4 regions of the Dysgonomonas sp. HDW5A genome follow, and region 1 is predicted to be linked to each of the others. Evidence: riboswitches for the same ligand, from Rfam matches in the RefSeq annotation. Region 1 holds a riboswitch; each other region holds the start of a gene.

The links. A riboswitch is a leader RNA that binds a small molecule or an ion and turns the genes downstream of it on or off. The one in region 1 is predicted to bind cobalamin.
Region 2: linked by a shared signal. The riboswitch ahead of G7050_RS11500 (threonine/serine exporter ThrE family protein) and the one ahead of G7050_RS17045 (TonB-dependent siderophore receptor) in region 1 are both predicted to bind cobalamin.
Region 3: linked by a shared signal. The riboswitch ahead of G7050_RS11155 (cysteine-rich CWC family protein) and the one ahead of G7050_RS17045 (TonB-dependent siderophore receptor) in region 1 are both predicted to bind cobalamin.
Region 4: linked by a shared signal. The riboswitch ahead of G7050_RS11295 (TonB-dependent receptor) and the one ahead of G7050_RS17045 (TonB-dependent siderophore receptor) in region 1 are both predicted to bind cobalamin.

What each region holds. Positions count from the first base shown of each region.
Region 1 covers NZ_CP049857.1:4,116,692-4,125,124, reverse strand. The annotation lists gene G7050_RS17065 (OmpP1/FadL family transporter) at 1-11, shown strand, start outside; gene G7050_RS17060 (hypothetical protein) at 346-1,764, shown strand; gene G7050_RS17055 (LysM peptidoglycan-binding domain-containing protein) at 1,799-3,226, shown strand; gene G7050_RS17050 (MBOAT family protein) at 3,232-4,728, shown strand; cobalamin riboswitch at 4,861-5,018, shown strand; gene G7050_RS17045 (TonB-dependent siderophore receptor) at 5,149-7,143, shown strand; gene G7050_RS17040 (YncE family protein) at 7,164-8,258, shown strand; gene G7050_RS17035 (YncE family protein) at 8,310-8,433, shown strand, end outside.
Region 2 covers NZ_CP049857.1:2,764,124-2,772,556, forward strand. The annotation lists gene G7050_RS11480 (hypothetical protein) at 173-1,054, shown strand; gene G7050_RS11485 (hypothetical protein) at 1,099-1,941, shown strand; gene G7050_RS11490 (hypothetical protein) at 1,980-2,861, shown strand; cobalamin riboswitch at 3,555-3,762, opposite strand; gene G7050_RS11495 (threonine/serine exporter family protein) at 3,900-4,412, opposite strand; gene G7050_RS11500 (threonine/serine exporter ThrE family protein) at 4,425-5,207, opposite strand; cobalamin riboswitch at 5,404-5,607, opposite strand; gene G7050_RS11505 (hypothetical protein) at 5,728-6,528, opposite strand; gene G7050_RS11510 (prolyl oligopeptidase family serine peptidase) at 6,690-8,433, opposite strand, start outside.
Region 3 covers NZ_CP049857.1:2,673,900-2,682,332, forward strand. The annotation lists gene G7050_RS11125 (glycoside hydrolase family 28 protein) at 1-681, shown strand, start outside; partial or broken gene G7050_RS11130 (glycoside hydrolase family 43 protein) at 713-1,645, shown strand; gene G7050_RS11135 (GNAT family N-acetyltransferase) at 1,663-2,148, opposite strand; gene G7050_RS11140 (LysR family transcriptional regulator) at 2,211-3,107, opposite strand; gene G7050_RS11145 (NAD(P)H-dependent oxidoreductase) at 3,220-3,813, shown strand; gene G7050_RS11150 (hypothetical protein) at 3,921-4,901, opposite strand; gene G7050_RS11155 (cysteine-rich CWC family protein) at 5,190-5,411, opposite strand; cobalamin riboswitch at 5,743-5,945, opposite strand; gene G7050_RS11160 (acetate uptake transporter) at 6,249-6,845, shown strand; gene fabD (ACP S-malonyltransferase) at 6,945-7,826, opposite strand; gene G7050_RS11170 (hypothetical protein) at 7,934-8,433, opposite strand, start outside.
Region 4 covers NZ_CP049857.1:2,711,963-2,720,395, forward strand. The annotation lists gene G7050_RS11275 (DMT family transporter) at 1-604, opposite strand, end outside; gene G7050_RS11280 (class I SAM-dependent methyltransferase) at 992-1,768, shown strand; gene G7050_RS11285 (zinc ribbon domain-containing protein YjdM) at 1,849-2,181, opposite strand; gene G7050_RS11290 (cobyrinate a,c-diamide synthase) at 2,266-3,573, opposite strand; cobalamin riboswitch at 3,777-3,979, shown strand; gene G7050_RS11295 (TonB-dependent receptor) at 4,032-6,206, shown strand; gene G7050_RS11300 (sirohydrochlorin cobaltochelatase) at 6,206-7,129, shown strand; gene G7050_RS11305 (TonB-dependent siderophore receptor) at 7,189-8,433, shown strand, end outside.

The DNA of each region.
Region 1 (8,433 bases):
TTTCATTCTAAGGTTGCAGAACTGACTTTTATTACTTTCAGAAGTATACTGGTTAAGGTTGTAGCTACAGATGTTAAGCATAGAAATAAACTTTACCTTCCTAATATACAAATGACGAAAATTGTATTATAAAAAACTGCCGAGAGGCAGTTTTTTTGTTAAATACTATATCTGAAATTTGAATAAAGTAACTAGCTTTGCATCGCATTTTTAAACACACGGTATAATTGACGTATTGGACTCTTAATTTGTTGTTAATGAATTAAGTACTTTCAACTATTTATTATCAGATTATTTCAATGTTTATCAAAGTAATAAATAGGTCTGTGACCTTTATATATGGGTATGGAGCAAAAAACTAATAATTATTTTTTTAAGTCGTTTTTGACAATTGTTATTGCTATAGGCATATTTTGGGGACTTAAGCAGGTTTTGCCGGGCAGACTATTTCCCGAAAGTACTGCTGCAATTTCGGGGATAGTTATTGATAGCTTGGCATTGGATGCTATGTCTAACGATTCGTTATCGATATCAGAGGGTGATTCTTTAGTAAGTGACACGTTAATTAACAGAGTTAAGATAGAGACTTCGGATAATAGTGAAGGCATTGGTAACTTAGTGAATTTTTACGAAAAACTATATGATCTCGAAACTTCAGGAAAAGGCAAAGTTCGCATAGCTTACTTTGGCGATTCGATGAATGACGGCGATTTGATTGTTCAGGATATTCGCAGTGCATATCAAAATCAATATGGAGGTAAAGGAGTCGGATTTGTAGGAATAACTTCTCTTTCTGCATCAGCCAGATATTCTGTAACCCATCAATTTTCCAAAAATTGGGAGACCCAGTCTTTTCTGAATGTAAAGAAGCCTAAGCGAGCATTTGGCGTTGACGGACAGGTTTCGTTTGTACCACGTGGAAGTCAGACCTGGTTAAAATATACAGCGAATGACGTAGCTAATGCAACGCTATTATATAATCCAACCTTGTTTTATGGTAGCTCTTCAAATCATAATGCTTCAGTAAATATTTCTTTTAGTAAAGATTCTACGGTACGCTACGAATTGATTACTTCCAAGCTTTTGAATACCTTGAAATTATCACCTTCAACTAAAACATTAAAGGCTACTTTCGAAAAAGCTGATTCTATTCCTTTCTATGGTATCAACTTTGATGATGGATCAGGTGTGCATGTCGATAATTTCTCATTGCGTGGCAACTCTGGTTTACCCCTTTCTTTGTTTAATAAAGACTTGATGAATGCACTTGATAGGGTCTTAAACTATGATCTTATAGTCTTGCAATATGGCACAAACGTATTAGGATATGGCACTACAGATTATAGTTGGTATGAATCTAAAATGTCGGGAGTTGTAAATCATTTGCAACAATGTTTTCCTAATGCAAGTATCCTGATTATCTCGACAGGTGACAGGGCTGTAAAAACAAACATGGAGATGCAGACCGATAAGGCGGTAGAGCCATTAGTTAAGCATCAGAAATTATATGCAGAGGGTACTCATTCCGGCTTTATAAATTTATATACCTTAATGGGTGGTTATGGTTCGATGGTAAAATGGGTACAAGAAAATCCGTCTTTAGCTAATAAAGATTATACTCACTTTAATCAAAAAGGAGCAAAAAAAATCGGAGGTCTTATCTATGGTGAATTAGATAAAGGCTATTTTGAATATAAAAAATTAAGAGAGTCGGGGCGAATCTCGGCTCGACCTAAAAATTCCACACAATCGGATGATTTATAAAAAAGCAATACTCTTCTTATTTATTTTTTGTACAGTGTCTTCAAGCATATTTTCCAAAGATGCAAAAGACGGTGTAAATAGTGATTTTAAGAATGTGAAATTGCTGGCTCCTGTATTTGAGAAATTATATCAGTTAGAGAAGAATAAGATAAGTAAAGTGAATATTGTTCATATAGGTGATTCGCATGTGCAGGCCGATATGTTTACCAATGTAATACGTCAGATTTTGCAAGCTAAATTTGGAAATGGAGGATATGGTTTTACTTTTCCTTATAGCTTAGCTAAAACCAACGGTACCAGCTATATTAAATATACCTCCAACACGATTTGGGAAAGTCGTCGTAATATTTATCCGGTGACGGATGTATGTGTCGGTTTAAGTGGAATAGGACTTTATACAAGTAGTCCCGATTTTGAAGTTAATATAGATGCAAACCCTTTGTATACCTTCAATAAGGTAAAGTTGCTTTACCCGACTAAGAATTCTTCATTTAAGATTAGTTTACCTGACACCGATTACCAAAGTGTAACAGCTAACGTGAGTGAGGTTACTTCACCTCCATCAACAGCCAAGAAGGATAATGATAAAATCGAAAACGAGAAGCCGAATTATATAATTCATAAGGTTGAGAGCAAAGAGACATTATACAGAATTTCACAGTTTTACAATGTTCCCATCGAAAAAGTAAAAGACTTAAATAATTTATCTTCGAATACGATAAGGGTAGGGATGGATTTGAAAATCCCATCAAAGGAAAAACCGGAGACAAAAATTGTTGCTATTCCTAAAGAGGTGAAAGAAGAACCGAAGAAAGAGATTTTGTTGAATACTATTCTTTCAAAAGAGAAAATATACGAATCGGAATTTATATTGCCGGTTTCATCTAATCAGTTAACTATTCTTCCAGGAAAAAAGGAATCTGAATATAATTTGAGCGGTATAATATTGGAAAATGATAAACCCGGAATTATTTATCATAGCATAGGTGTAAATGGAACAAAGGTTTCAGATTACAATAAATACCCTATGTTTTTTGATCAATTTCCTGCATTATCAACCGATTTACTTGTTATTTCACTTGGAACGAATGAGGCTTTTAATAAATGGACAACTCCTTACTATATTTCACAGATACAAATGTTTATAGATAAGGTAAGAAAAAATAATCCTAAGATGGTGATCTTATTAATGACACCCCCTCCTTCGTTATTCAAGAGAAGAACACCTAATACTTTTGTAGAGGGGTACGGAGAGGCGTTAAAGCAATTAAAGGATTGTGTTATATGGGATCTGTTGACTAAATTGGGAGGAGCTAAGGCTCCGCTCGAAAAAGAATTTGAGCCATTGATGGCGAAAGATAAAGTGCATTATACCAGAGAGGGATACGAAAAGCAGGGACAGCTTTTTGCTGCTCACTTCTTGGCTGCTTATGATAATTATGTAAAAAGTAGGACAAATTGAAAACTGTGTTAACTTATTTAGAATCTTATTTTTCTCTTTCGAGCGATCAAATACGATCGTGGTTTGAGTATGACCCAAGCAATCCGCTTTTATTTAGCACCAGTTTGTTTCTTGGATTTTTTCTGATCTTTTATTTGGTATATATCTTAACAAAGAAGTATGCACATTTTCGAACCGTGTATGTCTTTTTGTTTTCTATATTCTTTTATTATAAAGCAGGTGGAGTATATTTTATACTGTTGATATTATCAGCCCTGATTAATTATATTTTGTCAGAGGTGATGGACCTGTCTCCGAAGAAAAGTATCCGAAAATCAATTCTCACAATAACGGTCGTTCTCAACTTGCTGGTGTTGGCGTATTACAAGTATACCAACTTCTTTATCGATAATTTGAATGATTTATTTCACGGGAACTTTCAGTTACAGCATATTATTCTTCCTGTAGGGATATCTTTCTTTACCTTTCAGGCAATAAGTTATTCAATTGATTTGTATAGAAGGGAATTAAAGCCGGCAAAGAATGTGTTGGACTTTGCTTTCTATCTCTCTTTCTTCCCTCAGTTGGTCGCAGGCCCTATTGTTAGGGCAAAAGAGTTTTTACCTCAAATGTATCAAGAGATAAGCTTATCGAAAAAAGAGGCCGGGTTAGCTTTATTTCTGATAATCACAGGACTCATTAAAAAATCAGTAATCTCCGATTATATTTCATTGAATTTTGTCGATCGTATTTTTGATAGTCCCCTGAGTTATACCCCATTTGAAACCTTAATGGCTGCTTATGGATATACTCTGCAAATATATTGCGATTTTTCGGGTTACTCGGATATGGCTATTGGTATAGCATTATTAATGGGATTCAAGCTTCCCGAAAATTTCCGAACACCTTATAAATCGCTTTCTGTGACAGAATTCTGGCGTCGGTGGCATATTACACTATCAAGGTGGTTGAGAGATTATTTATATATTCCATTAGGCGGGAACCGCAAAGGGAAATTCCGCACTTATATTAATCTTTTTCTGACAATGCTTATTGGAGGACTTTGGCATGGTGCTGCTTGGAAATATATTGCTTGGGGTGCATTACATGGTGGAGCTTTAGCTGTAGAACGTCTGTTTAGGCAGTTTGTAAAGCTTCCTGAAAAAAATATTCTGGTCAATTTATTTTGTGGATTACTAACATTTCACTTCGTTGCTTTTTGTTGGATTTTCTTTAGGGCAGCAGATTTCGGTGTCGCAAGAACCGTTATCGAAAATATTACGAGGCTTGAATATAATCCCGAAGCATGGTTAACTGTAATTCAAGCATACAGGAATGTGTTCATCCTGATTTTTGCAGGTTTTATATTACACTTTACACCTAAACGCTTAAGTGATATGGTCGAAATGTGCTTTCTGAAACTTCCATACATCGGAAGAGCTATTATCGTAGGAGGAGTATTTTGGTTGGTGTATGCAACTGCTTCAAGCAGTACACAACCCTTTATCTATTTCCAATTTTAAGATCGTATACTCTTTGTTAATCAGGTAAGTATGTTAAAAAAGTGACTGATAATACAAGTACACAAGGTTGTCAACTTATAGAAAAAATAAATATTTAACATTCTTGTGTGTCGAGATTAATCTTTATAACATATCTTTGCAACGTTGTTTTGTTCCTGTAATTAGTATTAATAACAGGATTCAATAAGGGCAATCAGGTGAAAAACCTGAACAGACTCGCTACTGTAAGCATTTTATTTAGCAATAAAAAAATGTAAGTCAGAAAACCTGCAAGACGACAGATACTAAACAGCTTTCGAGAAATAGAGCTGAAGATCAAAAACTGTCGATTCATTCTTCTTTAGAATATTTCCATCGTAATTTCTTCATCATATTTTATCCGGAAGCTAAATCTATTATTGGTTTATTTGCTTTCTGTATATGAATTACTCTTATTTTCTGGTTGTTTTTTCTGTCTTTCAGCTTTTTTTCTTAGGAATAAATGCTCAGAGTAAAGATTCTGTACAAACACATCAGATTGATGAAGTAGTTGTAACTGCACAGATTAAACCATCAGCTTCTCTTTCGACCAACCTAATCCAAACCTTATCGGAATCAGATATAGACAAGACCGGAGTACTATCTGTTTCGGACGCTGTGCGTCGTTTCTCGGGAGTTGTCGTAAAAGATTTTGGAGGTATTGGAGGTATGAAAACAGTGGCTATCAGAGGTATTGGTTCTGAGCATACTGCAGTTTTATATGATGGAATCATTGTAAGCAATGCACAATCAGGACAAGTTGATATCGGAAGATTTTCATTGGATAATATTGCGATGCTATCATTGACAGTGGGGCAATCCGATGATATTTTCAGGACAGCCAAGGCTTCGGCTTCTGTTGGAGTATTAAGTATTACTACCAGAGAACCCTCTTTTACGGATAAAAGATATTCATTCCACACACAATTGGTTGCCGGATCATGGGGGCAATTTAATCCTTATTTATACTATGCATATAAATTGAATAAGAAATTTTCTTTTTCTCTCGATGGCAGTTGGCAAAGGGCAGATGGCAAGTATAGCTATGAAAGAAAAAATGTAGATGAAGTAATAAGGGAAAAAAGACAAAATACCGATGTCGATATTAAACGTACTGAGCTGAATATATTTGGCGAGTTAACCAAATCACAAAAACTGTCTGTAAAAGCATATTATTTTGATTCGGAAAGAGGATTGCCGGGAGCCATTATATTGTATTACAATAATAGTAATCAGCGTTTGTGGGATCGAAACTTCTTCACTCAGGCAAAATATATCAACTACATTAATGATAAGTTTAATTGGCAGATACAAGGTAAGTACGGACATGCGTATACACGTTATATCGATAAGGACGCAAAATATCCCGATGGTATATTAGAGGATATATATAAACAAGACGAATTATATCTTACAAGTACATTACTATATAATCTGGATAAAACAATCTCTTTTTCTTTTGCTCAAGATTATAGTTATAATACATTGACTGCTAATTTCTCGGGTTTTGCGGAACCTAACAGATCGACTTCGCTAACTTCTTTATCTGCAAAGTATGATGATAGGAATCTTACGGTTATTGCTAATTTATTAGGAACTTATATGAGCGAGAGTGTGGTTGTGGGGAGTAAGCCTGACAATAGAAAGAGATTGTCTCCTTCGCTCAGTTTATCTTACCGACCATTTAACTCTACAGGTCTTAGAGTGAGAGCTTCTTATAAAGATATATTTAGAGTTCCTTCGTTTAATGACCTTTATTACCATCGAATGGGTAATACGAGTCTGCGTCCCGAAAAAACACAGCAATATAATTTAGGATTAACCTGGTCAAATTCATTCTCAGAATTCTTCAATTATTTCAGTATAGCAGCAGATGTTTATCGTAACAATGTAAAAGATAAGATAGTGATTTATCCAGCTATGTTTGAATCGAAGGTCGTTAATCTAGGAAAAGTGAAAATTACAGGACTTGATCTTAATGTAAATACTCATTTTGAGATTAATAATAAATTAAACCTTCAGGTATCAGGCAGCTATACCTATCAGAAGGCAATAGATATAACCGATCCGGAGGATAAGAATTATAGAGATCAGATACAGTATACTCCAGAACATTCAGGTGCGGGATCGCTGACTCTCGAAAACCCTTGGGTTAATTTCGGATATTCATTTATAGCAAGTGGGAAAACATATGCAGAGCCACAGAATATCGAAAGAAACCGCATTGAAGGTTATGTTGACCATACTATTACATTAAACAGGACATTTCAACAGGGAAGATATAAGTTTCGTATACAAGGAGATATTGCCAATTTAGCAAATAAAACATATTATATAATAAAAGATTATCCTATGCCCGGCCGTTCTTATAGGATATTAGTAAGAATGAATTTTTAAGATTAAAGAATTAAACAAAAATGAAATCAAGAATACTTTTTTTTAGTACGTTAGTTTTTACAGTTTTATTTATTTTCTCATCATGTAGCGATGATGATAAGAATGATAATATAACTCCTCCTCAGTTAGTTCCTAATGGAGCATATGTTATTAATAGTGGAGGAAAAGGAAACAATGCAGCAAGCATTACATATTATGATTTAGATTCGAAACAAGTTAGAACCGGCATTTTTGAATCGGTAAATGGAATAGGTCTGGGCGATACCGGCGAAAGTATGATTGTGTATGGCAATAAAATATATGTTGCAGTTTATAACTCCGGGATTATTTATGTCTTGGATAAGAATTGTAAAATATTAAGTACTATACAAAGTGAGACGGCAGATAAGATCCAGCCACGCGAATTCGAAGCATATAATGGAAAAGTATATGTGAGTCTTTATGAAGGATATTTAGCCCGAATTGATACCACAACTATGAAGATCGACAAGAAGATTGCTGTAGGACCTAATCCGGAGAGTGTAAAAGCTGCTAATAATAAAATTTATGTAGCAAATTCAGGAGGTATGAATTCTAAAAACGGCTATAATAATACTGTTTCAGTAGTAGACCCTGAGTTAACTTCATCAAAGGAAATAGAAGTAGGTATGAATCCTCAGGAGTTTAAAATGGATAAATACAATAATTTATACCTGATCTCAAGAGGTAATTATAAAACGGATGAAACGGCTGTACCTAATAAACTGCAACAAATAAATACTACAACAGATAAAGTTACCGTATTGGAAGAAGGGCACTCATTTTTGATGTTTCCTTATGGCGATAAGTTGTATTTGGTGAATAAAGTATATGTAAACAGTATTCCGGTATCAACCGTAAGTTGCTATAATATTACAGAGAAAAAAGTTGTAGAAGAAAATTTTATAACAGATGGTACTGTAATATCGGATATATCGGGAATTGAATTTGAGCCTGCATCGGGTGATATATATGTATTAGCTGCCAATAAAAAGAATAATGGAGATGTGTATGTATTCTCTTCAGCAGGCAAATTACAAAACAAATTTGATACAGGAGGATCATATCCTATGGGTATCTCTTTTATAAAGAAATAATTTAGAAAATTTATTTAACAATTATAATTGTACTTTAAAATCAAACATAAAATGATAAAAAAGAATTTATTGTGGAGTATGCTCCTATTCGGAGCCACTCTAATCGGTTTTTCTTCTTGTAGTGATGATGATAACAATGATCCGGATATTCCTGTTGTAGAGTTTAATGGTGCTT
Region 2 (8,433 bases), 1.4 Mb from region 1:
AGTGGCATGTAGTGATTACATGTTACTGCCTTTTTTCGTAAAAAATCATCAACACATCAGAAGTAAACCAAGGGTGAGAAACAATCTTTACCGCAAATTGCCTCATAAGCCTTGTGTATGCAGGCTAAACTAAGAATTTATTAAACTAAACACTAATAATATAAACATAGAGATGAAAAAGAGAATCGGATTGAGAAACAAGTTATTATGGATATGGGGTTTATCTTCATTTTTGGTTCAGGCTCAAGTCGGCATAAATACGAAAAGTCCTCAAGGTATTTTTCATATAGATCCCCTTTCGAACACCGCAGGGAGTGTAGGGCTTTTGGATGATTTTATAGTAGCAAATGACGGAAAGGGAGGCGTAAGCGTAGCATTAGGAGCTACTCCCTCAGTAAATGCTTCTTTATCGATGAATGACCCGAATCAAGGTTTCTTACCCAACAGAGTCGAATTGACCTCGGTTACAGATAAAACAACAGTACCAAATCCTGTTCAAGGAATGATTGTATATAATACAGGACGACGGGGAGTGTTTCCAGACAATACAATTCCCGGTATTTATGTCTATAATGGTACTAAATGGCTCAGAATGCAGACAAACAGCTATACCGGGCTAAGGGAGAAAATACTATTGAAAACCGACTTGGTATTACAAGCCGCAAATGCTGCATCGGCTTTAGAGACATCAACTCTTGATTTTGGAAACATAACAATAAAAGAAGATGGGGGCTATGCTTTTTCTTTAAATCTGGATATGACGGCTACTTCGGGAACAGAGTTAGGAGGCAATGCCTCAAACTCGATACTGAGGCCTCAGATATATTTATTTATATATAAGAAAGCAGCCGGAGAAACAGCTTTCTCTAAAGTTGATGTGGCTGAACTCAATACACCTATATATAGAGGAACCAACCGCATAACGGCAAGTATCGTATTGGGGTGTACTGCTTATGCAGGCGATCAGATTCAAATACGTGTGGGGGCTACGCTCTCACATACAACCGGAAAACTGAATAAAACATATACTTATACCAGCTATTGGAAAGTATAATACTCTATTATTTACCAAACACTACTACTTAAAGACCATTTATAATGAAAATATTTCTTTTTACAATATTCTGTTTCAGCAGTTGGCTCATCCATGCACAAGTTATGATAAACAGAGATGCCACACGTACTCAATTTATTATTAATTCGGCCAACCAATTCGAAATAAGTACCAATAACTATAATCAAACAGTTTGGAATATTGGTAAAGCGGTTTCGGTTTCATCTTCTGCACAGATCGAATTAGCCTCTGCCAATAAGGCATTTCTTATCAATAGGGTAAAACTTACGTCGGTTCAAGACAAGACTACAATACCCAATCCAAAGGATGGAATGCTGGCTTATAATACAAATACAGCCGGAACATATCCGGACAACGTTATTCCCGGGTTATTTTATATGAGTGACGGTATATGGTGGCGTATTTCAGATATTGATCCACAATCATCACAAGGAATTTATCTGCTCGATTTGCAATCTCATACAAAATCGGCTTCTGTGGCTTCTGCTTCAGCCCAATCACAATGGGCAAGTGCCACTGTTCTGCCTGTGGGTAATATCACTATAGGCACTACGGGAACATATACTTTTTCGATCCGATTGTATGGAACTACTTCGTATGCAGGTAGTGTTTATCAGCGTGGAATAGGGTATTTGTATTTGGTGAAAAACGGCACAACCTTAATCGACTTTCAGGAAGTTATTATTCCCTTCAGTTATAATGGAGCGGTTGTTACATATACTCTGGTATTAATGTCGCCTGTTTTAGCTGTGGGCGATCAGATTACGTTAAGATTAGCAACACCATCGGGAGCTCCTGCTATCACTCTCATATCTCACCCCGGACTAAGAGCCGATAAAACCTCATTGGTTTATTGGAGAAACTGATTTTTAGACCGTACTATTAACGCATAACAAAGTAATTTATGAAAAATATATATATACTGGCATTGTTCAGTTTCTTGTCTTCTTTTTCGATGAACTATGCCCAGATAGGTGTTTTTACCGAAACTCCCCAAAACCTATTTCATATAGATGGTAAAGGAGATAATATAGTTATCAATGATTGGATTGCGACTCAATCGGGCGGACATTTAAAAATAGCCCTGGGTAAATTACCCGATGTAGCTACAGGCGCTCAGCTCGAATTAGGCAGTGCACAATCTGCATTTTTACCTAACAGGGTAGCCCTTACTTCTACCTCCGATAATATAACTGTTCCTTCACCTGTGGCGGGTATGATAGTATATAACACAGCTAGCACCACAGGCAGCAATATGGTTATACCCGGTTTGTATTTTCATGATGGAATAAAATGGTGTTACCTATACAATTCAGGCTTCTCAAATATGCTTTTGACATATCGTGATCTGCAAGCCTCGGTTACTACGGTTACTGCAAGTGCTATTCAACCTGAGAACACAATATTAATGAATTTTGGTGGTCCTATAGATATTACAGAAACCGGCGGATATAATTTCTCGTTCAGAATGTACGGGCGTACATCCAATACAACCAATAATGTCTTTGTGGGTATCTATTATTTATGGTGTATGACTTATAATCCGGTAACTAATGTATATACTCCCAAAGATGTGGTAGAATTAGATTTACCCGTTTATTCAACAGGTGTACCTATTACAGCCACTGCCACTTTGGGTGCTAATTTTACAGCCGGAGATAAAGTAGTTTTTAAAATCTCCCATTTGCCAACAGGCGATGAGGCGAATGTAAGGTGGACATTACAGGGGTATCCCGGGTTAAACGCAAATAAAACATCTGTTATTTATTGGAAAAATTACAATTAAGGTTTCAGTCCTCTTTTTACATTCTGTTTAACTGGAGAGATTGCACCTTTCAGATAATTAAGAATATAGAGAATGAAAAGTCTGTGTTTAATTGTAGATTTTTTCTGTTTATATCAATTTTAACCTATTCTTTTGCTCTTTTTTTGCGTGATTTAAAAACAATTGTATCACTTGTATGTTATATCTACACTAACGCCTTTTTATTACTAGGTTAAAAAGGACGAAGAATAAGATGAGTCCATAGTCTGTGAAGATTGTGGACTTTTTACGAGCATTCGATTACTTTAGAAAACACCTCTTGACTCATTTATAGGGTTAGAGGTGTTTTCTTGTAAATTTACAAACATTGGTTTTTAATATTATAACTAACTGCTCTGAGGAAGTATTGCTCAGATTATTTCTGTTTGGCAGTATCTTGTATATATGAAAAGCCCCAAGCATCACTGCTTAGGGCTTTCCAAATACTAAAACACCACAGCGGAATATCTTTCAGAATATTCCAATATTTTGTAACTAACAGAATCTTATCGGAATGTTATTATTCCGATTATTCAATTAGAGGATCTATGTAAACGCTTTTCTGACTTAGATATAGCATTACTTATAGCTTGATAGAAGCTATGGAGATTTGTTTAATCCTGAAAATGTATATCTGTCTTGTTGTGCGTCTTCAGCTTTATTCCTCGAAAGCTTCTAACGAATATTTATTTTGGCAGGTCTTCTGACTTACTCTGTCTGTCGAACATCCTTCCCATTTCTTGAATCGAAACAGTGGTGTGAGATTTGTTCAAAGACTGTTGTAGAGCTTACAGCAGCGGGTCTGTTCAGGAATTTCACCTGATTCTCTTTTCAGCATATATCCGTAAAATGGATTGATGCCACCAAAATCTGAAACAAAAATAATAAAAAAATCGAGAGTTTACCTTTCATTTCGGATATAAACTTTTCGGTTTTATTCTTATTTAAAGGAAAAGCCCCGAACAATCACTGCTCAGGGCTTTCTATACAAAATACTATAATTAGAAACTATCTATGTAATTATTCGGATTTAATCGATAGTGTTTTTCCGAGTTTAATTTCTTTAGCACTCTTTTTCCTGAAGAATAGTGCTCCCACGCAGATCCCTATTGCCAGCGAAAATAATAGGGAGGAAGTGAGTATAAAATTATATGCCGTTTCCTGCAAAATATGCGGTTCTTGAGTTGATAAACCATCTGTATAAATTCTGATCCATCCCATCATTGTTCGGTAAGCATACAATCCGGGAATCATGGTAATACATGCCGGCATCGTAAACACCACAGGTGGAGTATGCACTTTATGAGCACAGTATATACCTGCAATGCCAATAAATATACATCCGGCAAGAGTAGAGGATACTAACCCGAAATCGAAATAAAGAAGTATGAAGCGGATGCAATGTCCTATTCCGCCTAGCAGACCTGCTACATATACTACCCGCTTAGGTGTTTCGAAGAGCAAGGCAAACCCAACAGCTACCAGATACGCAAAAGCAATATCTTTGAACATCGAAAATATAAAATTGGTCATGCTGATTTAGTTTTAAAAATTACTTACCCCTATTAATGATATGCTGAGAGACATGCCTACTGCAATGCAAAGCAGTACAAAGCCACCAAATGCTCCACGTGCCAATGCGGTAGGCAGATATCCTTCGAAAAGATCTATAACCGAATTAATGAGTGGAACACCGGGAATTAAAAACAAAACAGAAGTTGCAATCGTTTTTTCGGGAGATTGTCCGATGTGATACAGCATATCCATTCCCGATATCATTGTTGTGACAAAAGCCGACAACAAAATGGCTATCATAGCATTAAATTTCCAGCCGATTACCTGTTGCCTTACAATTAACCCCACTGTAGCAGCAACAAAAGCAATAGAGCCGTTTATCCAGTCGCCACCTGCCAATATACATAGCGATGCACAGGCAAATCCTATGCCGATACGGATAAGCCATTTATTGTGTCGTGGAGTATGATGAATATCCGAAAGCTGTTTTTCAACTTCATCTATTGACATCTTTTCATCATAAGCTTTCCATGATAATAAGCTTATTTCGGTGAGAATGCCATAATGCACACCGTGCGTAGTAGCTTGACGATTGATAGTTGCTTTGTTTTCACGATTGTTCATGTCAACAACCGTAACAGAAATTCCGGTGAAAGAAATAAATAGATCGGTTTTAAAATGCCAAGTATCAGCAAAGCGTTGTACATTACGGTTGATACGTCCGCAATGTGCCCCTGATGATAGCAGTAGAGTACTCATATCGAGTATAAGTTGGGCAAACCGATCAGCCTGAATCATTTTGTCTGTTTCCACGTATGTAATTATTCGTTTGAAAAAATTATTACAAACAGATATTTTCTTCAGAAATATTAGACATAATCAACTTGTTTATGTACAAGTCTGAAATGTGCATCTAACAATCTTTAAAATCCTAAGATTGTTGTCTTTTCTAAAAAATAAATATCGTTATAAAATTTACGATTGGTTGCACCTCTAAAACCCGAGAGGATTGATCCTTTAAAATATTGGCAGGTCTTCTGACTTGCTCTATCCTTAAACTCCTTCCCGTTTATTATACAAAACAGTGGCGTAAGATTTGTTTAAAGACTGTTGTAGAGCTTACAGCAGCGGGTCTGTTCAGGATTTTCACCTGATTCCCTTTTCATCATTGCCTGTGGATACAGAAAATGACACCAAAAACTGAGGTAAAGATAATATATGAATTTGTCAAATCATAGCGATCTGAGCAATTTTAAGTTCACAAGACTAGTTACTTTTTCATAACAACAATAGATGGTTGTGCCTCAAGAGTGTGATAAATAGTTCGAATTGTTTAACGAGGCTCTGCATGAATTCTATATTCATTGTATTCACCATATTCTTCATAATGTGAGTATAGAACCATTTTTGATTTGGGAGTAATCCATATATTAAGAGGTTTTGCCCCTTCTACTCTGTTTTCAAATAATTGATTATACTCTTTTAGAAATAGATCTCCTTGTTTTTCGGTATATGTTGGTTCAGAATATAATGTGTTGATATAGTCCGATAGAATTTTTTCACTTTTTTGAGAGAAAGTTTTCTCATCATCCTTTCCTTCATTTAATAGAAATAAGGTGATAGCTGGAATACTGTCTTTTATAGATTGATATGTTGCAAAAGTATAATCTTTGGCTAAAATATCTGCATAAGCAGTAGATCCCTTAGACTCTTTGACATCTACCCAATTAAAATACAAAAAATCGGTATTCTTTTTGAGAACATTAATATCGATACTATCGGAAGTTATGATTTTATTATCTTTATACCCAAGCAGAATGGTTTTATACTTACCCGGGAGAAAGAAAACCTGACTCCATTGGTTGATAAAAAAATCTTTTTTAAGAAGATGAAAACGACCTAGATCAGGTACTGTCCATACTAACGAATCGTATGTGTTTTCTATATCGAATAGTGTCCCCCCTTCTTCTGAATACAAATTAAAAACAAACATTTCATAAATATTGCCTGTAGTTTGTTCTGCTTTAAACTTTAATTTTATTGTTGGGTTTGTAATTTCTTGGTTATCATCATCTGAATTAGAACACGATGAAATGAACAAACCAATTAATATCATGCAAATGGGGTATCTCATAGTATTATATATTTTATATCTAACAGAATTATAGTAGTATTGACGTAAATTGTATTTTACAAATATAATCTATAAAATTGATAGGGTAGGGATTCTTTAAAAAAAAGAAGGTCGATATGAAACGCTTCATACCGACTTTCTTATTATTAGAGGTGATTATTTTAGAAATCCTGATTTGTCAAAGTCCAGTCATTATCGAAAAATCCTGCAACTTCCATCCCTGTCAATCCATCTTTCAGAACATCTGCACGATAGATCATCAGATCAGGAAATCCGGTAATACCCGATATATAATTGTTTGGAGATGTAGCACGCATACCTGCATCACCTGTTCCGGCAACAACACCAACAGAGGCAGTATTGCTGTTTGGATGCGGATAAACGAAATAAGTGCCCAGATCATCCCCCGTGAAAGTTCGTCCGCCGGCTGTAATTACTCCTTTGCCAACTTGGATAGGACTGTTTTTTAGCAGCACAGACCAAGCACGGTTGTTATCTTTGTTTCCGTAGATTACGACATTACGATCAGGGTATTTAGCTACAGAATATTCAGTATCAGCAATTACGTCGATGGATCCGTTTCCTCGATAATAGAACGTTTCTGCATCAAAACGCGCTTTGTTTTGATACCACTCGTTTTCTTTAGCCGTTCCGTTTGTCGAATATACAAATACAACGTTATTAGTATAAGCGTTTTTGAATCCGCCATAACGTGCCGAGTATTTATGCTTTAGATTCATACCGTCTTTTATAAGCCATTTATCACCTTCAAGAGCTAAAATTGCTTTTTTAGCGGTAGGAACAGATAATGTTTGTCCTGCAATATCAATTGTTGCTTGTGCATTAGGCAGAGCCAATGCAGGAATATCAAGAACCAATAAGGTAACGTTTTCTATTTTGGTAACCTTTATTGTATCGTTACTCAAATTGACTTTTATATTACTAAAGTCGTATGGTTTGATTTGTTGTTCAACATTTACCCAATAATCAGTAGGAGAAATTGCCGGAGATGCTGTGTGAAAATCTATCTCTTTAACATCCTTAGCCTGAGGAATAGAATGACGAGAAAAGAATTCAAAAATAGGAGGCCAGTCGACACTATGATCGCCAAACCAATGTTCTCCTCCCGGATATTCGTAATAACAAAAATCGGGATGGAATTTGCCTAGTACCTCACGCATACGGCGAGCTTGTGAAGGAGAAACAACACTGTCGGCACTTCCGTGGAATACGTATACTCCCGATTGTTTCAAGTTGGGAGCTAACGATATAACACGACCTCCGTTACCACCACGCTTGAATGCGTTGTAGTTTGAATTTTTGTCATGCATATCGTCGCCTCTTCCTCTTCCATAAGCAGCAATATCGGGATAACCTGCCGATGGTGCAACTGCTGCAAACTTATCGGGGTAAGTTGTTCCCAGAAACCACGAGCCATGTCCGCCCATGGAGTGACCAGTGAGATATATTTTCGAATTGTCTGGCTGATATATACGTTTAGCTTCTGCTAAAACTTCCAGAGCATCCATGCGACCCCATTCTTCCCAGTTAAATCCGTAAGGACGACGATTGGTTGCGGCAATAATGTCTGTCCAATCTTTCGATTTGTATGCTCTTGCTTGATTGCGGGCTTCTACACCTGCTCCGTGAACGGTAAGCACCATTGCTTTTGTATCTTTCTGATTGTTACGTATGGCAGGAGCAACGCTAAAATACTGTACACTACCATCTATACCACTCACAAAGGTACGCTCGTGATGAGCCGAGGGTAAAACCTGACGTAATTCAACCTCTGTCTGGTCGATTACTTTTCCCGATTTATCCAGTAATTCGATTTTCGCCGTAACCTTTCCATCCGCAGAGCTACTGTTTGCAACGGCAGGAATTTTATATCTTAACTTTCTT
Region 3 (8,433 bases), 1.4 Mb from region 1:
CCTGATCAGGGCTATGTAACAGGACGCATAAAATTCGGCACAGAATCGAGTGGAGGATTCAAAAATATCACCATTTCGAATTGTACATTTGAACGATGCAGAGGCTTGGCTCTCGAATCGGTAGACGGTGGAAGCCTCGAAGATATTACCATCACCAACATTACTATGCGTGATATTGTAAATGCTCCTTTCTTTTTGCGTTTAGGCTCTCGTTTAAGAAGCCCTAAGGGAACACCTGTGGGGAATATCTCACGAGTAACGATCAGTAATGTAAATGTTTATAATGCCGATTCTCGTTATGCAAGCATAATAAGCGGAGTACCCGATCATCAGATTAATGATGTTCAATTGAGTAATATTCGAATATTGTATAAAGGTGGAGGTACAAAAGAAGATGCGCAATTACTACCTCCCGAAAATGAGGCTCTGTATCCTGAGCCTTGGATGTTCGGAACCATTCCGGCTTCGGGATTCTTTATCCGCCATGCTAAAAATATCGAACTGAATAATATACAGGTCGATTTTATGAAACCCGATTACCGCCCGTCGTTGTGGGTAAAAGATGCAGAGAATATCCGATTAATAAACTATCGTTCAAAAGTAGCCAAAGGTGTAGAGCCTTATGCCTTGCACAATGTAGATGGCTTTAAAGAAGAGTTGAGCGAAGTCACAGAATTTTAAAGTCTCAAGTAGCTAACAAGATATTACTGAAATGAAAAAAGAAAATACTCCTTTTATTGTTTTTATATTGGCAGGATTGCTAATGACGAGTACTATAAGTGGTACTGCCAAAGATATTTATCTGTTTTCTTATTTTACAGGAAAGTCGGAAACAGGTCTCCATTTGGCTTATAGTTTAGATGGTTTAACATGGACTCCGCTCAATGACGGCAAAAGTTATTTACTTCCTGCTGTTGGCAAAGATAAATTGATGCGTGATCCAAGTATAGTACAAGCTCCCGATAAAACCTTTCACATGGTTTGGACTACAGGCTGGCACGATAACAGTATAGGGTATGCTTCGTCTAAAGACCTGATTAGTTGGTCGGAGCAAAAGGCTATCCCTGTGATGACTCATGAACCAACCGTTAGAAACTCTTGGGCTCCTGAGTTGTTTTATGATGAAGCGAGTATGCTTTATTATATCTTCTGGGCATCTACTATCGATGGACGTTTTAGTGAGGTCGGTCCATCGGAAGACGGTTTGGATCATCGTCTGTATTATGTGACAACTCCCAATTTTAAAACGTTCTCGGAAACGAAGCTTTTCTTTAATCCTGATTTTAGTGTGATAGATGGAGCTATCTTAAAGCGAGGAAAAGAATACTTTCTCTTTGTGAAGAATGAGAATAAAACACCTGTCGAAAAAAATATCAGAGTGACTGTATCAAAGGATATAAATAATTTTCCGACAGAAGTATCTGCTCCCATAACAAGAAATTGGGTCGAAGGACCTGCCCCATTGCAGGTAGATGAATATATCTATGTGTATTTTGATCAGTACCGTGAAGGAAAATACGGAGCTGTACGTTCGAAAGATGGTAAAACGTGGGAAGATGTTTCGGACTTGGTTTCTTTCCCCAAAGGAATACGACACGGAACGGCTTTCAAGGTTTCGGAAACTGTATTGGATAACCTTTTGAAAAATAGTAAATGACTGTTTTATAGAATCAATTGCCAAAACTCAACATCAATAAGCTTGTTGAATTTCAATCCTGATTCTTTGAAATTACCTACTAGTTTGAAGTTAAACTTCTCGTGTAGTTTCTGGCTTATCGGATTGGGTAGAGAAATAACCCCTATCAACGAGTGTATGTTTATTTCTCTGGCTTTGTTGATTAGTTCGGCATATAGAATCGAACCAAGTCCTTTTGCCTGAGCTTTTTCATCTATATAGACGCTGGTCTCCAAAGTAATGTCGTACGCCGATCGTGTTCGCCAGTTGCTTAAGTAGGCATAGCCAACTACATCGCCGTTTTCTTCATAAACTATGTAAGGGAAATTTTTGGCAGTGATATATTTGATCCGTTCAGTAATGTCTTTTTCGGTCACCAACTCTTCTTCGAAAGTGATTATAGTATCTTTTATATATGGATTATAAATCTCTGCTATTCTCTTAGCATCCGATAGTTGAACATTGCGTATCATATTAATACCGTTTTAATATAAGGCGATAAATTTTCGCTAAAGTTATAAAAAGGACTTTTGTATTACTCGAATTCTTTGATAAATATTTTTTGCAGTGTTTCTAATTCCTTTGCATAGATTGTCTTCTTTCGTTGAGCAAAATATAAGGTGTTCTCTAACGGAACTTTTCCTTCCCAAACTAGTCTTACACTGTTGTTTGCAAATTGCTCTTTAGCCAGAAAATCGGGTACAACAGCAAAGCCTTCTCGATTGGCTATGGAACGAAGAATTGAACTCTTATTCGGGACAATAAAATTGGGCTTAAAATCGGGTCTTTTCTTGAAGTTCTGAATCCAGAAGTTTCTCAGGTGTTCCATGTCGCCTGTTGTACCAAACCAAACTTGATTGTTGAGCCATTTTTCAGCTCCTTTCAGATCGCCCTTTTCGATGATCTTATTAAATTCCGAGATATTGCTTTTAGCACCTGCAACTAGTACAATTTTTTCTTTCGAAAAAGGAGTGTATTGCACATTCAGCGAATCGTCTTTCTGTGGAGAGATAACAAAGTCTAGTAAACCTTTATCCAGATCTCCCAGCATTTGAGGGTACATACCAAACTTAGAGATCAAATCAAAAGGCAGTTCGCTTATATACGGCTCCAGTACGTGTTGAAATGTCTCGAAGCACATACCGATACTTATGCTTGTTTTATCCGAATTGGCATTTCTGTAGAAATGTCTTTCAGCAGCTTCCAATTTGTCTACTCCTTCTACAATAGAGTTGTAAAGGATGTTCCCGTGTTCGGTTGCTACCATTTTTCGGGTTCCTCTATCAAACAGTTTGTATCCGATATGAGCTTCCAACGATGTCAGATGTAAACTAACTCCGGGCTGAGATATGTATAGCTTGTTTGCAGCAGCCGTAAGTGATCCTGTCTCGTATATTGCTTTGAATGTTCTGAACCATTCAAGATTTACCATAAATTTTATATATTATAATTGTGATACAAATATATGAATTATATTATTTTGATTATTAATTAATCCTCTCTATTTTTGTATCGTAATTATAAAAAAGATCAATATTAAGGTTATGAAAAAAATATTTGTAATAAATGCAGGTCAAAAATTGGGCGAATCGGAAGGTCAACTGAATAAAACATTATCAGACTGGACTGCCGGTTATTTTAAAAATAGTGGAGAATATGAAATCAAATTTACCGATATAAATAGCGAGTATAATTTGAGCGAAGAGGTCGAAAAGTTTGTTTGGGCAGACGTAATTATTTATCATACACCTATCTGGTGGTTTCAGTTACCTTTTGGCTTTAAAGAATATATTGACCGTGTATTTTCCGAAGGTCATCAAAAAATCTATGTGTCTGATGGTAGACGTTCGGCGAACCCTACACGTAATTATGGAACAGGAGGGGCTTTGCATGGCAGAAAGTATATGTTGACTACAACGTGGAATGCTCCGGAAGAAGCTTTTACAATTGAAGACGAATTTTTCAGACAACACAGTGTGGATGATGGGGTCATGTTTGGATTTCATCAAATGAATCAGTTTATAGGATTATCTCGAATAGAGAGCTTTCATTTTTATGATGTGATGAAAAATCCACAGATAGACCATTCAAAAGAAATATATCTCAAACATTTGGAGAAAATAACACCTTCTCTTTAAACAAGAATTTATCTAACTAACCTTTGTTTGCTAAAGGATATCTTTTCGAATATCAATATGTAGATTGAAAAAAGGTCGGGACTAATTTTAGTCCCGACTTTCCTTACTTATGTATTTCCCATGCTAAGGGCTAGATCGCGTTGTTGATTGAAAAACCGGATACGTTCCATTTCTCCACTCTCCGAAATTAAGGTAGAATACCTTTTAAGAGAGTCTATCCATTCTTTTTGGATGTTACAAACAGTCAGGTTCTGAGAGTCTATAATGTTGATGGAAAATACCCTTAAGAAACTATTTTCACTACCCCCGTATTCGAAATGTATGTAGGAAGACTCTAAGTCGATATTCGATATATAGATGCTTACCTCTGTCCCTGTTCTCTGCGTGCCTTTTGCAGCTATAGATTCAAGTTCAGATATCATCTCCATTAATTCATTCTTGATAAGTTTGACATCTATATCTGATAATAAATTTAGTTTATAAAAATAATTGACATCGCCAATGAACGATTTAAACACATTCTGATCCATTATAAAAGTTGTGTGTGAAATGTGTCTGTGTTCGGCTACAAACCTTTTTTCAGTATCTGAAATTTTTAGAGGAACCACCATGTCCTTATAAGTTCCCATATGAGGGGTTGCCTGCATTTGATATATCCACCTGTATAAACGAAATTTGGCAATATGCCGATAAGGAAGATAAAACATATAAGGCAAACTGTTTATCGCCAGTCGTGCTTTGGAGTCCTCAGATTTATGCATTTTTTGAAATAGCCGAATACAATGTTCCAGTTTTTCACAGTAGTAGTCGAGAGGATTCTTTTGTTCGTTCAGGTTCAAGTCTAAATCTAAATCGTAGAATGCATGTTTCGAATTTTTTATATTTACAGTATTATCCAGTGAAATAGATAACTTCGAAGATATCAGGAATGCTTCCTCAAGAGTAAAAGGAACGTCTCCTCTCAGCCGGCGATAGACTGCTTCTTTACCCATCGAAAGTATGTCCATAAGGAGATTCGCTATATTGATATCGTCTGATACATTATTTCGGATAGCCGCAACGAGTTCATCGTTTAGTTGATTTTTCATAAAAATATTTCTATTGCTGAACAGAGAATTCTGTAGATCAGTATAAGGTTGATAAAAGTACAGAATTTCATTTAGCCTCTTTGTAGTGCAGGAGCCCCATTGTCCTAAAAAGGATTAAATGATGTTGTAGAGGGTATAGAAGTTTTAATTTTAGATTTCGTTTGTTAATAAATTCGAAGATTTATGCGGATTCTTCTTATATATACTCTTTTCTTGAAAAATAAAAGACACTCTTATACAAGAGTGCCTTTCGTTATTTCGGTAAAATGCAATGTTTCTTTCAAACAGTCAAACAGTCTTTTTTTTATTTAGAAATTTAGGATTTATTCCAATATTATAAAATGTGCTGTTTGCTACTTCAAGACATGTAGGACAAAGGCATCCATCATATGTATCTTTAACATAATCGCGTAAACCTATCGCTTTATTGGTTTTGGAGCAATTGCATAATTCAACTCTGTCTTCTCTGCATCTGAATGATGTCGAACAACGTGGACATATTTTTTCCATAATTGTAATTTTTTAGTTTGTTATTTAATTTAGGTCTCAGGCCTATTTATTATCTATTCCAGAATAATATCTGCTTATCAATATTTTACTTGTCAAAGCAATAAATAGTTCTGTGAACTTAAGATACTTTCTGTACTTCCTATTTATGAAGCTTTGCTTCTGTAAAATTTTTTCGCTTTTTCGGATTGTTGGGTAAGTATAAATACAGACTTGTAGATAACGGAATATACATAACAAACATCCCCGAATGTGAGATGATGTATATAAATACCAATTAAATAATCAAAACTGAATTTTACTTTGTGCTGAATTGTCTTTAATCCACGAAAGACAAAACTATTATTTTATCGGCAGGTCTTCTGACTTACTCTGTCTTTTAGAACATCCTTCCCGTTTTTCAACAGTGGTTTGAGATTTGTTCTTAGACCGGTGTAGAGTTTACAGCAGCGGGTCTGTTCAGGATTTACACCTGATTCCCTTTTCATCATTTATCCGAGACAACGGATCAATGACACCAATAATTAATAACAAAGTTGTGAATAAAAAATGAGAAAGTTGTTCAAAATGGAAAATTAGTTATTAACAATATTGAAAAATGTTTTCCAAAAAGAAAATTATGTGTCGTATATCGCTCTGTTGGATGTCTCCTTTATCTTTCAGTTTTATGAATAAAATTCAAACATAATCTTATGGAATCAACTTTTTTGAGAGAACGTAATCTGTAGAATAAGCAACATAGGTAAACGTGATAAGAGGGCGTGCTTTATAGATTCTATGATTGGAGTGTTGCTGTAACTTTATATTTGCTATTTTTGCGCCTTCAATTAAAAATTATAAATGGAAACAAAAAACGTGAAAATTGAAGTTGCCGATCCTACCACACTCGGATTGTTTGGTTTGGCGATTGTAACACTTGTAGCATCATCTCAAAAGATGGAATTGACTTCAGGTCTTTCTTTGGTATTACCTTGGGCTATATTTTTGGGTGGTATTGCACAATTAATAGCTTCTTTATTTGATTTTAAGCATAACAATTTATTTGGAGCGACAGCCTTTAGTGCCTACGGCTTATTCTGGATTGGTATGGCTATGAGCTGGTTGATCAAGCTTGGTTGTTTTGGGGATACATTGGCACAGGCGGTAGATGTAAAGCAATTGGGTTTTGTTTTTGTCGGGTATATGATATTGACAATTATCTTTACTATATCAGGACTTAAAATGTCGAAAGCGATGTTTGTTCTTTTACTTCTAATTGTAGTCTTATTCTTAGGGCTAGCATTAGACTCTTTTGGTTGTGGTCATGTATGGCATGCGGTAGCAGCTTATGCAGAGTTGGCTATATCGTTGCTTACATTCTATGTATTAGCAGCAAAATATTTGAATAGCTTTTTCGGTAAAAATATTGTGCCTGTAGGAAGTCCAATATTAAAATAAAAAGTTTATTTCAGTTGAAATAAAAAAAGGCATCTCTTTCGGGATGCCTTTTTTATTATTTAGTGTAAGCAGAGTAATAAATAATCTGCGATTTTGATCTTATTGTTTTCCGCTGGTAGCAATTTCTTTATTGATCTTTTTAACAAGACCTTGAAGAACTGATCCCGGTCCTAGTTCTACAAATTCAGTAGCACCGTCAGCAATCATATGTTCAGCCGATTGAGTCCATTTTACAGGAGCAGTCAATTGAGCAATCAGGTTTTTCTTGATTGTAGCAGGTTCTGTTTCAGCAACTGTTGTTACATTTTGATATACAGGGCAAATAGGAGCCGAAAATTCAGTTTCGTTAATTGCTTTCTCTAATTCTTCTTTAGCCGGATTCATCAATGGAGAGTGGAATGCACCACCAACACTAAGTTTTAGAGCACGTTTAGCACCAGCCTCTTTTAATAATTCGCAAGCTTTATCGATACCTGCATTTGTGCCCGATATTACAATTTGTCCGGGGCAGTTATAATTTGCAGGCACTACCACCTCGTCGGTAATAGAAGCACATATTTCTTCTACTTTTTCATCGGGTAAACCAAGTACGGCAGCCATTGTCGAAGGATTCAATTCACAAGCCTTTTGCATAGCTAATGCACGTTTGTAAACAAGTTTCAAACCGTCTTCGAAAGACAGAGCGTTGGCTGCAACAAGTGCCGAAAATTCTCCTAAAGAGTGACCGGCAACCATATCAGGTTTAAATTCTTCACCTAAAGTTTTAGCAAGAATTACCGAGTGTAAAAATATAGCTGGTTGGGTTACCTTAGTTTGACGCAAGTCTTCGTCTGTACCACTGAACATTAAATCTGTAATGCGAAATCCAAGAATCTCATTCGCTTTTTCGAATAAATCTTTAGCTACAGGAGATGTTTCATACAAGTCCTTACCCATTCCTACGAATTGTGCACCTTGACCCGGAAATACAAATGCTTTCATATTGATTATAATATTGTTTAATATTGATTGGCAAATTTAATAAAAAAGATAAGAATATACATCTTCTATAATTTAGTGAAGAAAGTTATTGGTGTAAGTCTCTGTTATTAATCGAGATCCATAAACTGTATAATAACTTCTCTATTGTCGTCAGGATATGTGGCGTGAAACTGATCGATAGTTTCCTGCATGTCTCTTATTGTTATTTCGGGACAATCTTCGCCCGGAGTATAACTTTCTCCTATAGGTATGGCAAACGAACCGGCCATGCTGTTATTGCCCATACCTATACCCAGAGAGAACCCTTTCTTTATTTTATCTCTATCGGTAGGAGTCCACTTCATGAAAATATCTCCTACATAATATGCTTTATCTGCTTCTGTTAAAGATAGTGTAAGACAACTATTGGTGAGTATTTTGCGGAAAGTACCACCGTCTTTATATTGGATAAAATCAGTAAGGCTGTTTCCTGTTTGCATTTTGAGGCAGAAAAAACCGTCTTTTCCAACTTTTACTTTAGCTGTGCCTCTGGGGCTCCTCAGAAAATTTAACTCGATCTTTTCATGATCGATTTCCGAATCGTTATCTAAAATAAATCGTCCGAATA
Region 4 (8,433 bases), 1.4 Mb from region 1:
TACCTCCTGATAGTAAAGATTTCACTAGAAAGAATATGGAACTGAAAACCATAGCATATAAAGTCAGCTTAGAACCTGCCATATTGCTTATGCTCGATTTGTTAACTATAACAATATAAAGAGCATACATAAATGCTGATAGTAGTAGAAGCCCAATACCAAAAGGATTTAGTGTCGTGCCGTTTTCGCCTTTGTATAATAAGGACACTCCCAAAAATGCGATAACAATAGCTAACTGTGATATCTTAGGGATTTTTTCTTTAAAAAGTACAGCCATCAACAGAGCTACAAATACCGGATAGAGAAAAAGTATAGTAGCGGCTGTACCTACTGCTAGATATTGATATCCCCAGAATAAGCACTGTGCTGATAATGCAAATAATACACCGAGTGAGATTAAGGGTAACAGGTCTTTTCGTGTTATTGCAAAAGATTCTTTTTTGAAAAGCATCATTATGGCAATCAGTAATGATGTACAGGTAAACCGATAAAACAGCAATGAATCATAAAGCATTCCCTTTCCCAATATCGGAATGGCAAATAAAGGGATTAACCCGTATGTGGATGATGACAAACAACCCCAAAAATAACCTTTAACTTTCATCTCTTTACCTTAACAGCTAAGTGCAATATTATATATCTCCAATTTGGAATGCAAATGTATGATTTCTTTGAGATTCCAATCATTGAATTAATAAAACTTTTTGAACATATAATATCAACTACAGATGGGGATAATTTATAATTGACAAGGATGTATTCTTTATTACAAAATAGTATGTATCTTTGCACTATGACACGTAATTTATTAAAATCGGATTTGGTGTAATAAACAATCTGTTCTTCTGATACAGATTGTCCCTTCGTTAGCTCTCGGATAACTTCTTTCGAGAGTATTTCTCTATAATTATAATTTTAGTTTTTTTTTTATCTGTGTACAATGATAATAGCATCGTTATGCTTTATATCGTATGCAAAATACATTACAACAATGAGTAACGAAAATATTACAACTATTCATGAATTCGATTTTAATTTAATCTGTGAATTCTTTTTAAATACCGAACGACAAGGACCCGGAAGTCCCGAAATAACCCTTAAAGCATTGAGCTTTATCGATAATCTTACTGATAGATCTCTTATAGCTGATATCGGTTGTGGAACAGGTGGTCAGACTATGGTATTGGCTCAACAGGCACCCGGACATATTACAGGTTTCGATCTTTTTCCGGCATTTATTGACCGGTTCAATACTAATGCCGGTGAGCTGAATCTACAGGATAGGGTAAAAGGTGTTATCTGTTCGATGGACAATCTTCCTTTTCAGAATGAAGAGTTGGATTTGATCTGGTCGGAAGGAGCAATTTATAATATCGGTTTTGAACGTGGACTGAACGAGTGGCGTAAGTTTCTCAAGACAGGAGGCTATATCGCTGTTACCGAAAGTTCGTGGTTGACCGACAAACGTCCTGCTGAAATTGAGAATTACTGCATGCCGCATTTTCCGGAAATGAATACCATCTCTAATAAAGTAGCTCAGATAGAGAAGGCAGGATATATGCCTGTTGCAACCTTTACTCTGCCTACAACCTGTTGGACAGATCATTATTTTTCTCCATTGATCAGGGCACAAGAGATGTTTCTTGATAAATATGCAGGAAATAAAACTGTTGAAGAATTTGTAGAACTTCAACGTTACGATGCGGAAATATATAGCAAGTACAACGAATTCTATGGCTATGTATTTTACATCGCTAAAAAGATTTAGTAACTTTTTAGTGTAATAAAAAAGAGTTGATTAGAAATATCTAATCAACTCTTTTGCTTTAAATATGAGGAGTTTAATTCTTATCCTTTTTTCAGGAAGCATGTTTTTAGAACGATGCTCGATCCGTCTATTTTACAATCTACTTCTTCAGGATTTTCGGTCAGTCTGATACTTTTTACTTTTGTACCCCTTTTTATGACCATCGACGAACCTTTTACTTTCAGATCTTTGATAACCGTTACTGCATCACCGTCGATAAGCTCCGTTCCGTTGCTGTCTCGTGGCGTGTCGTCTGCTTCTACATCATTGCCATCAGTAGTCCACTCGTAACTGCAATCGGGACAGATATATACTGTGCCGTCGAAATACGTATTTTCCATGTCACACTGTGGACAATTGGGTGCTTCTGCCATTCTCTTTAAGTTTTAGTTAATTAATAAGAACTCCAAAGATAAGGTAAATAAGGCTTCAAGACAAATGAGATATCAGCCGAGTGATTATTCGAATAATTTCATTAAATCCAATTCCGCCCAATAGATGTGTGTGTATCCTGCAATCGTGTTCTTATATCTGATCAGTTTTGTATCTACTGGCATTCCTTTGGCATTACGGATTTGAGTGAGAGATGACAGGTTATTTTCAGGATCTTCTGTTTTAGAATAATGAAATTCGTGACCTTTGATCGATTGTCCGTTGTAATTAAACGAACGATAGCCTAATTTCAATTTCATGTGCTGCATCGTAGCCTTTTGTTTCAGAATATTTACCATCGGATATTCCACCCCGTCTTTATCGGCAATAGAAGTACATAGATACATCATACCCCCACATTCGGCAATGAGTTTACCTTCGTTTTCTATATAGGAGTTAATGCTTTCCAGCATCGGCTTATTAGAGCTTAATTCCGATAGATATAACTCAGGATATCCTCCCGGAAGATATACCAGGTCTGAATGTGATGGTAATTTTTTATCAGTAATGGGACTGAAAAATGTAACGTTACCCAATTGTTTCAGGTATTCGATATTTTCGTGATAGATGAAATTGAATGCCTCGTCATAGGCGACCGAAATATTTAGGTTGCCTTTTTCTGTCTTTGCCTCTTTCGATATATATAGAGGTCTGATTATTGAAGTTATCTCGAGTAATCGGTCAACATTGATATGCTTTTCGATAAGGTCTGCAACCTTATTTGCAAATTCATCAAAAATAAATTCTTTTTCGATATTTAAACCCAGATGGCGGGAGGGAATTTCCACATTTGTATCTTTCGGTAAATAGCCGAGAGCTTCGAGTCCCACATCTTCACAAGCATCTTTCAGATAGCTGTAATGGCTTTCGGATGCAACAAAGTTGAAGATAACACCTACTACCTTTATTCCTTTATAAAAGTTCTTAAACCCATACAATAAAGCTGCCGAAGAATAAGCCATCGATTTGGCATTGATAACCAAAACAACAGGCAGATCGAGTAATTCGGCTATTTGTGCACTGCTGCCTTCCATTCGGTCGTAACCATCGTATAAACCCATAACCCCTTCGACAATGCAGGCATCGTTTTGAGCTGTATATTTGGTGTATACCGATTTTACATGATCGGACGACGCTAGAAATACATCGAGATTAATCGAATGATTCCCCGATGCCATATCGTGGTATTTGGTATCTATATAATCAGGGCCACACTTAAAAGGCTGGGTTCTTAGCCCTCTGTTTTTCAGAGCTCTGAGTAATCCCAATGTAACGGTTGTTTTGCCCGATCCCGAGGTTGTAGCGGATATTAATAGACGAGATAGCTTATCCATATAAAAGTATAATAAGTAACGTTAAATATTTGGTATTGTATTTTATAAGCATAAAAGCACCAGGTTATTATGCTTTTCGAAGTGACAAAAGGTCTTCGGATTAAGGTTTACAAAAATATAAAATCTATATCATAAACTGCATCTATCATACTATTTGTTTTATTTATTTTTCTGAATACAGTCTCTCTAAAATAGATTAAAAGTATCTTTGCATCCGTTAAGGTGATGCTTGGAGACATCCGTCTCGAGCATTTAAAAGGGAATTCGGTCAGAATCCGAAACAGTGCCCGCTACTGTGAACTCTTTAAAATTTTGAACAAATCTTTTGCCACTGTTCTTGTGAATGAATGGGAAGGCGTTCAAAATAGAGTGAGTCAGGAAACCTGCCTAACAAACCAGTTATTTACATATTCTCGGGGTCAAGAATATTTTTATAAACAATTTATTTTCATTCTTAAATGAGAAAGAAACTATTGCTGACGGCACTGGGGTGCTGTGTAGTAAGTGTTGCTTTGGCTCAGATGACTTTGCAAGGAAAAGTTGTTGATGAGGACGGGCAACCTGTATTGTGTGCAACGGTACGTTTGGAGAAAACGACAATCAGTGCAGTGACTAACGGCAAGGGCGAATTTGTATTCAAAGATGTGCCCAATGGTGAGTATGTAATGCGGACGAGTCGTATGGACTTCGAGACCCAAAAACACGATGTAAGCCGTACGGATAACAATCTGCTTATCCGGCTGAAAAAATCTTATTTAAACCTCAATGAGGTGGTTGTGACCGGAACAGGAACCTATCACCGCTTGAAAGACACTCCCGTTCCTGTTGAAGTAATAACTGCTAAAGAAATTGCTAATACGGGAGCTCTCAACTTCGAAGATGCCATATCGGCTTTATCTACTTCCATTAATACCAAAGGTGCTTACAATATAGTGATGAACGGACTCAGAAACAAGCAAGTACTGATTCTGGTCGATGGTAAGCGTCTAGCCGGTGATGTTGGAGGAGACAACGATCTGGAGCGTATCGACATGAGTAATATCAAACGCATAGAGGTGGTAAAAGGAGGTGCATCGTCGCTTTACGGATCCGAAGCAATGGGAGGCGTAATTAATATTATAACCAATACTCCTCAGAACTCGATGGATATTGTTTCCGCTACACGGATATCCAAATACGGTCAATTCAATCAGAATGCGAACGTTGGTTTTAAGGTTGGTAAATTTATATCGCAAACCACTTACCAACGCAGGCAGACCGAGGGATGGCAATTGAGTCCGTATGAAATAAAATCATTAAGCAAGCCTACTCGTGATACTTTGGTCGAAACAGGAAAGCAGGCTATGGCAGCTTATCACTCGAATACGGTTTCTCAGAAATTTGTATACAATCCGACAAAGAAATCGTCAGTTTATACCAAAGGGGTTTACTTCGATAAAAAAACAGACCGTCCCTATGCTGATTATGTTTACGATATGTTTTACAAAGATTATAATTTTGCTTTGGGCGGCGATTATCATTTCAGAAAACATATCAATTACATCACCTTCGACAGCTATTTTGATAACTACGAATACTATAAAGATTACCTCAAAAAGTCAGGAAAGTTTGAAGCCGGAGATCGTGATCTAACCAAGCGTCAACGTCTTTTTAATACCACCGTAAAAGGGGTATTTAGCCTGGGCGAAAATAACAAACTGAATACGGGTTTGGACTTTATGAATGAGTACATGAAGAACCCCGAAAGCTTGGCTGAATCAAAATCTGCATATACGATGGCATTTTATGCTCAGGATGAAATTAAAGTCATAGAGCGTCTCTCGGTAGTTGCTGGATTCCGTTTGCTTCATCACGAGACATTCAAGAATAAGTTTACTCCAAAAGCTTCGGCTATGTATGCTTTGGATCATTTCAATTTCAGAGCATCGTATGCAATGGGATTCAGGGCACCCAATTTGCAGGAGTTATATTATGATAAGATCTCGGGAAGTATGGTTAGTCAGGGAAATATTAACCTGAAACCCGAACGGTCTAATTACTTCTCTTTGAATACCGAATACATCAGCGATCATTTTACATTTTCGATAACAGGCTACATCAATAATATAAAAGATATTATCGACAGGCAGGTACAACCCTTGACTCCGGAGGATGAAGCAGGCGGAATCAAAACCCGTTATATGTATAATAATGTATCGAAAGCCCGTACACAAGGCGTAGATGTCGCCATAAATACTTTTCTGGGCGATGGATTTTCGATAGGAATCAATTACAGTTATTTGGATGCACGTAACAGGATAGATAACAAGCCATTGTTCGGGTCGAGCCGCCATACAGGAATTCTGAACGGAAACTGGATGAAAGAATGGAAAAGCTACCGATTGAATGTGAACCTGAATAGTCGTTTACAGAGCGAGACATATTACACAGATATGAATGCACGTCCTTTCCAGTTGTGGAATCTGGCAACCAGCCATTCTTTTACAGGGGCAAAGAATCTGATTTTTGAACCCGGATTCGGAATCGAGAATATATTTAATTTCAGAGATGAAAAACCTTTCGGGAGTAAATATGCAACTACTTCACCGGGAAGAACCGTATTTGCGAGCTTAACCTTAAAGTTTAAAAAGTAATGAAAAATCTGTTTCTTATATTATCAATCATTGCTTCGGTACTGAACGTATCTGCGCATGGTGGGAAAAACCACGAGCATTCTGATATTTTTGAGAATGTGCAAGCGGGCGATAAAGTTGCCATCTTGATGGTACACTTTGGAACGACACACGACGATACCCGTTCTTTAACCATAGATGCTATGAATAAAAAAGCTCAGGCAGAGTTTCCCGATGTAGAACTGCGTGAAGCATATACGGCACGTATAGTAATTAAGCGTCTGGGAGAAAGAGGAATCGTAAAACAAAAACCGTTGGATGTTCTGAACCAATTACAGAAGGAGGGGTATACCTATGTTTTGGTACAAACCTCTACTATAATTGATGGTGTGGAAATGGAATCTTTGCAGAAGGATATTGCCGAAGTGCAATCGCAATTCAAAGAAATCAGAATTGGCGATCCCTTGTTGTACAGTCCCGAAGATTACGAAAACCTGATAAATGTATTAACCAAAGATATTGATTCCCAAACTGCTTATGTTTGGGTAGGGCATGGAACCTATGATTCTAATACCGCACAATATGCAATGCTCGATTACATGCTGAAAGCTAAAGGACATAAAAATTGTTTTGTGGGAACTATCGAAGGATACCCGTCTTATGACGATATGTTGCAACAATTGAAAGCATCGGGATTGAAAAGAGTCGTACTTGTACCTCTTATGTTTGTTGCCGGAGAGCACGCCAAAAATGACATTGCCGAGGACTGGAAAACAGATCTGGAGAAAGAAGGCTATTCGGTGGATGTGAAAATGGAAGGATTGGGACAAAATCCCGAAATACAGGATCTATACATTTCCCATTTGAAGTTTATCTCAGGACATCGTAAAATCGGTATCATGGAAAAAAAAGCTATCTATGAAGTTACCGGTGAAAAGATGTAGTAGGGGCGTCAACCCTTTTTTCTCAAAACATATAGATATTCCCAATATATAAGGAAATCATGAAAAAAATAATTTTTTCTGCTATCGCATTGATGGCAGCGGTTGTTATGTCAGCTCAAAATAAGAGCATGGTAGATACAGTGTATTCTATCAGTGAAGTAGAAGTAGTAGATTTCAGTAGAAAAAAAGTAGAAATAGGCAAGTTGGATGTTCCCATCGAATATCTGCCGATGACCATAAATACAGTGTCTTTCAAAGACCTTGAAATACGAGGAATTACCAATATCGAAGACGCTGTAAAATTTCTTCCCGGTGTGCGTATGCAAACCTCTTACGGAGCATTTCAAACCCTTACGGTTCGAGGTTTTAATTATACCCCCATCATGGTGGATGGTATAAGGGATGAACGAACTATGATAAACTCTTATCCTGTGGCTGATCTTACGGATATCGAGTCGATGGAATTATTGAAAGGACCGGCATCGGTTCTTTACGGACAATCCGTTATCGGTGGAGTTCTCAATATTGTCAGAAAATCGCCTACTCCTTACAATGTGGTGAATGCTCGTATGGCGTATGGAAGTTGGGAGAACAAACAAGCTACCATGGATTTTGGCGGAAAGCTATACAAATCGGTCAATTATAGAGCATTACTCAATTATGCCGATCAGAACGGATGGAGGGATAACGGAAACAAACGTTTCTCGGGTTATTTTGCCTTAGCCTCTAAAATAGATGCCACAAGTAACATTGATGTTCGTGGAGGATTCAACCGTGACTGGTATGGTACAGAGATAGGTTTACCACCTAATATTACAAACGATGTGTACAGCAAAGATGGAACTCTGTTTCTTCAAAAAGGTCAGATGCAATCGGGGCTGAATAGAGAATCGCGTTACAACAGTCAGTCCGATTTTTTCCAAAACTACGGATGGAATGTTACCATGAAATACGATAAAAAGTTTGGCGACAATCTGAAACTTCAAAATTACGCTTCGTATTATGACGATGATATTAATTATTTCGGAACAGAAAGTCTAAAATATCTGGAGAGTAACGATGCTATTTATGATCATTTCTATCTCACCAAGAATAAAGCAGGAGACGAAATTCGCAAATATATCTGTCTCGATACCGTATATCTGGCATCTCCCCTGCGTTTTTCTCATATGGCGAAAACATTTAGCAATCAATTCGACTTGTCGGGAAGCTTTTATACAGGAAGTATTAAGCATAATTTCATCGGAGGATATACATTTTCGCAAATGAATCGTAACTCGTATACAGGGTATAATCTGGCACCC